Regions from separate parts of the Dysosmobacter sp. Phy genome, predicted to be linked through region 1. Evidence: a T-box and tRNA genes for the amino acid it is inferred to sense, from the RefSeq annotation. Region 1 holds a T-box; the other holds one or more tRNA genes.
The links. A T-box is a leader RNA that pairs with one kind of tRNA and senses whether it is charged. The one in region 1 lies ahead of leuS (leucine--tRNA ligase), so its partner is inferred to be a tRNA-Leu.

Region 1 (2,382 bases):
GCCGGGCACGCCCATGACGATGCCGGTGCCGTAGCCCATAAGGACGTAGTCGGAGACGAACAGGGGCACCTGCTTGCCGCTGGCGGGGTTGACGGCCTCGATGCCCTCCAGGCGGACGCCGGTCTTTTCCTTGTTCAGCTCCCCGCGCTCAAAGTCGGACTTGTGGGCGGCCTCGTCGATATAGGCGGACACGGCGTCCCAGTTCCGGATCTGGTCCTTCCACTGCTGGAGGTAGGGGTGCTCCGGGGAGATGACCATATAGGTCACGCCGAAGAGCGTATCGCAGCGGGTGGTGTAGACGGTCAGCTTGTCGCCGTTGGTGGCGGTGAAGTCCACCTCAGTGCCCTCGGACCGGCCGATCCAGTTGCGCTGCTGGATCTTGACGCGGTTGATGAAGTCCACGTCGTCCAGGTCGTCGATCAGGCGGTCGGCGTACTTGGTGATGGCCAGCATCCACTGGCTCTTCTCCTTGCGGATGACCTCGCCGCCGCAGCGCTCGCACACGCCCTCCACCACTTCCTCGTTGGCCAGGACGATCTTGCAGCTGGTGCACCAGTTGACGGGCATGGAGGCCTTGTAGGCCAGGCCCTTCTTGAACATCTGCAGGAAGATCCACTGGGTCCACTTGTAGTAGTCGGGGTCGGTAGTGTTGACGGTCCGGTCCCAGTCGAAGGAGTAGCCCAGCATATGCAGCTGCTTTTCAAAGTTCTCCACGTTGTCGTGGGTCACCTTGGCGGGGTGGATGTGGTGCTGGACGGCATAGTTCTCCGTAGGCAGGCCGAAGGCGTCATAGCCGATGGGGAACAGGACGTTGTAGCCCTGCATCCGCTTTTTCCGGCAGATGATGTCCATGGCGGTGAAGGGCCGGGCATGGCCCACGTGGAGACCCTGGCCGGAGGGGTAGGGGAACTCGATCAGGCCGAAGAACTTCTCCCGGGTGGTGTCCCCGGTGACGGCGGTGAAGGGCTTCTCCTCCAGCCACTTCTGCTGCCACTTTTTCTCAATGGCGGTAAAATCGTACTTCATATACTCTCTCCTCATTCCTGTGAATGGTTTTTGCGGTGTGGGCAAAAAAACACACCCCTGACCGCACTTGGTCAGGGGCGTCGAAACGCGATACCACCCTGCTTCAGCCGTCTGTTGCCAGACGGCCCTCGGTGGCCCATAGGGCCTGGGCTGTAACGGGCCCGCCGTCCCGCCCTACTTCCCGTTCAGGCAGGCAACTCCGGGAGCAGTCATCCACGGAACTCCCCCACCGGCTCGCAGCGTCCGCCGGCTCTCTGGAGGCGGGAAATTCCGTCTTTCTTCCCTTCAAAGTCGTTAACGCATCCATTTTATGAGGCTTTTTCCGTTTTGTCAAGTGGGACCTTGGAAACTCCCCTTCTTTCACCCGATCTCCCGCAGCAGCTCCTCCGCCGGGATGCCGAAGAGCTTGGCCAGGGCCAGCAGATTGGAGGTGCTGGGGTCCGCCGCGCCGGTCTCCCACTTGCTGACCGCCTGGCGGCTGACGCCCAGGGCCTCCGCCACGAATTCCTGAGTCATGTTCCGCTCCATCCGGTGCTTTTTCAGCGCCTCTCCCAGGGAGCGGCAGGCCTCCTCCTTTTCCCGGCGGACGCCGCCGGAGCGGATATACTTGCGCAGGGCCCGGATCACCAGGGACAGCAGCCAGATCCAGAGGGACAGGAGCCCCAGCCCCACCGCCGCAAAGAATATCGTATTCGCCATATCTGTGAACCTCCTTTTGAAGTTGGCCCCATCCTACCGGAAGCGGGCGGTTGCCTCCACCAGCTATGGCGCAACTTTCAGTCGCTCCGCGCAAAATACGCCCTCGTGGCCGCCTTTTCAGTCAAAAGCGCCCCGGCTCACCGCCGGGGCGCCTGCTTTTCAGTCGGGGGTCAGCACGCCGCTCAAATCCACCGGCTTGCCGTCGTGCCACAGCCGTTCCAGGGAGTAGAACTCCCGGGCCTCAGGGGAGAACACGTGGACCACCACGCAGCCGTAGTCCAGCAGGACCCAGGTGCCGTCCCGGTAACCCTCCCGGCGCAGGGGATCCTCTCCCGCCTGCTCCTTCAACGTCTTTTCCACCGCGTCGCACAGAGCGTTGATCTGGGTGTTGGAGGAACCGGTGGCGATAACGAAAAAGTCCGCCAGGGTGGTCTGCTCTGTAATTTCAATGGCACTGATCTCCTTGCCCTTCTTCTCGTCCAGGGCTTTCGCAGCCAAAATGGCCAGTTCTCTCGGTGTCATGGGCTTCTTCCTTTCTATACTTTCAACCGTTATGCCGCCGGTGGCGGCCCGATGATGGAAAATCCACCGTCAGATGTGCCGGGGTCCGCCGTGGTGCCGTCTGTTCCGGGGCCTGCGGCGGTCTCACCGTCCGCG
Region 2 (2,382 bases), 770 kb from region 1:
CCACGAAAGCGCCGGGGGCCATGCCGAAGGCCTCGCCCAGGGAGGCGCGGACTGCGGGGGAAGTGCTGACCACCACGATTTTCCCGGGATCGGAGACCGCCTGCCGGACCTGAGGGACCTCGTCCCGCTCGGTGATGCTGTCCACCGGGCAGACGTTGGCGCACTGGCCGCAGTAGATGCAGACCGCATGTCCGCCGGTCTGCTCCAGGGTATAGGTGCCGTGTACGCCCATCAGATTGGCGCAGGCGTTCTTGCACATGCCGCATCGGATGCACGCTTCTTCCCGGCGCACGATGCTGGGATTGTCCTCCTCAATGGGGACGCGGACGGATAGGGGCAGATGTTTCAGAATCCTCACTTTCCTTTCTGCTGAGAGTTCCTCTTGCAGTCCTCGCATACATACAGCAGCTTCAGATCGTAGGACAAAAACGGTATCCCTGCCTTCTGCTCCAGCTGCGCGGTCAGGTCTCCCAGATCCACGTCCAGCAGCCTGCCGCATTTTTCACATACGAAATGATCGTGCCGCTGGATCCGGTCATACCGGTCAGGCAGCCCCTCTACGGATACCCTGCGGATCCTGTGCGTCTCCCACAAGCGGTTGAGGTTGTTATACACGGTGGCCAGCACCACGGTGGGATACGTTTTCCGCAGTTCCTCAAAGACCTGTTCTGCCGTCATATGGCTGTAAGAGGATTCCACGATCTCTAAAATTTTTTTTGCGTATTTCGTCATGACGATCAGCTCACTTTTTTAGAATCGTTCTAAATTATTATATCGGCCTTTCAACAGATGTCAAGAAAAAACTTAAAAAAAGAAAGACATCTGCTTCCAGCAGATGTCTTTCTTTTTTGGTGCGCGAGGCGGGACTTGAACCCGCACGTCCGTAATGGACACTAGAACCTGAATCTAGCGAGTCTGCCAATTCCACCACTCGCGCGTATGATATGCAGTTGTACCGGCACCCGCCGGAGGGGAAACATCCAGTGAAAGGGACTCCGCTCAAAGCGGAGTCCGCTTTCCGGATTTGGTGCGCGAGGCGGGACTTGAACCCGCACGTCCGTAATGGACACTAGAACCTGAATCTAGCGAGTCTGCCAATTCCACCACTCGCGCATATGATCGGATTGACCGTTTGGGAAACGGACTGGTGCGGCTGACGGGACTTGAACCCACACGTCGAATCGACACCAGCACCTCAAGCTGGCCTGTCTACCAGTTCCAGCACAGCCGCAAATATCGCATCCCTTAGAAAAGACTGCTTGATTATTATAGCCAGAAGCCAACCGGATGTCAACCTTAAATTTCCGTTTTTCCCGAAAAAATTTCCCCGCCGGTTTTCCGGCGGGGAAATGATGGGTCAGCGGTTTTCCACGGGGGTGTAGGAGCGGTGTTCCTCCACGCACTCGTACCGGGGACGGATCAGCTTGCCGCCCACGGACAGCTCCTCCATCCGGTGGGCGCTCCAGCCTGCGATACGGGCCACGGCGAACAGGGGCGTGTACAGCTCCATAGGCAGGCCCAGCATCTCGTAGACGAAACCGCTGTAAAAGTCGATGTTGGTGGAGAGCACCGACTTGTGCTGCCGCTCCATCAGCAGCTGCTTGCCGATCCGCTCCACGTTGGCGTACAGCGCCAGCTCCGCCTGGCGGCCCTTTTCCTCCGCCAGATGGGTCACATAGTCCCGGAACACCTCGCACCGGGGGTCGGTCTTGGTGTAGACGGCGTGGCCCAGGCCGTAGATCAGGCCGCTGCGGTCGAAGGCCTCCTTGTTCAGCATCTTCGTCAGGTAGTCGGCCACGCAGCCGTCGTCATTCCAGTCGGAGATGTTCTCCTTGATGTCGGCCATCATGGCCATGACCTTGTTGTTGGCGCCGCCGTGGCGGGGGCCCTTCAAAGAGGCCATGGCGGCGGCGATGGCGGAGTAGGTGTCCGTGCCGGAGGAGGTGACCACGTGGTTGGTGAAGGTGGAGTTGTTGCCGCCGCCGTTGTCCGCGTGGAGCACCAGGGCCACGTCCAGCGTCCGGGCCTCCAGCTCCGTGTAGCTGCAGTCCTCCCGCAGCATCCGCAGGAAGTTCTCCGCTGTGCTCAGGTCCTCCTTGGGCACGTGGATGAACAGGCTCTCGCCGTTGCTGTACCGCCAGGCCTGATAGGCGTAGATGGCCAGCACCGGCATGTTGCTCATCAGCTGGAGGCACTGGCGCAGCACATTCTCCAGAGAGATGTCGTTGGGCTTGTCGTCATAGCAGAACAGGGTCAGGATGCCCCGCTGCATGGTGTTCATCATGTCCCGGGGCGGCGCCTTCATGATGACGTCCCGGAAGAAGTTGGTGGGCAGCGTCCGGTAGGAGGCCAGCTGGTCGCAGAAGGCCTGGAGCTGGTCCG

Region 2: it encodes a tRNA-Leu, which carries the amino acid that the T-box ahead of leuS (leucine--tRNA ligase) is inferred to sense. The anticodon was not compared.

The regions. Positions count from the first base shown of each region.
Region 1 is NZ_CM136997.1:2,990,303-2,992,684, forward strand. It holds gene leuS (leucine--tRNA ligase) at 1-1,026, opposite strand, end outside; T-box leader at 1,097-1,324, opposite strand; gene ACVDHE_RS14850 (helix-turn-helix transcriptional regulator) at 1,387-1,725, opposite strand; gene rsfS (ribosome silencing factor) at 1,885-2,247, opposite strand; gene ACVDHE_RS14860 (LCP family protein) at 2,277-2,382, opposite strand, start outside.
Region 2 is NZ_CM136997.1:595,031-597,412, reverse strand. It holds gene rbr (rubrerythrin) at 1-352, opposite strand, end outside; gene ACVDHE_RS03000 (Fur family transcriptional regulator) at 355-732, opposite strand; tRNA gene ACVDHE_RS02995 (tRNA-Leu) at 850-937, opposite strand; tRNA gene ACVDHE_RS02990 (tRNA-Leu) at 1,026-1,113, opposite strand; tRNA gene ACVDHE_RS02985 (tRNA-Leu) at 1,146-1,231, opposite strand; gene ACVDHE_RS02980 (citrate/2-methylcitrate synthase) at 1,358-2,382, opposite strand, start outside.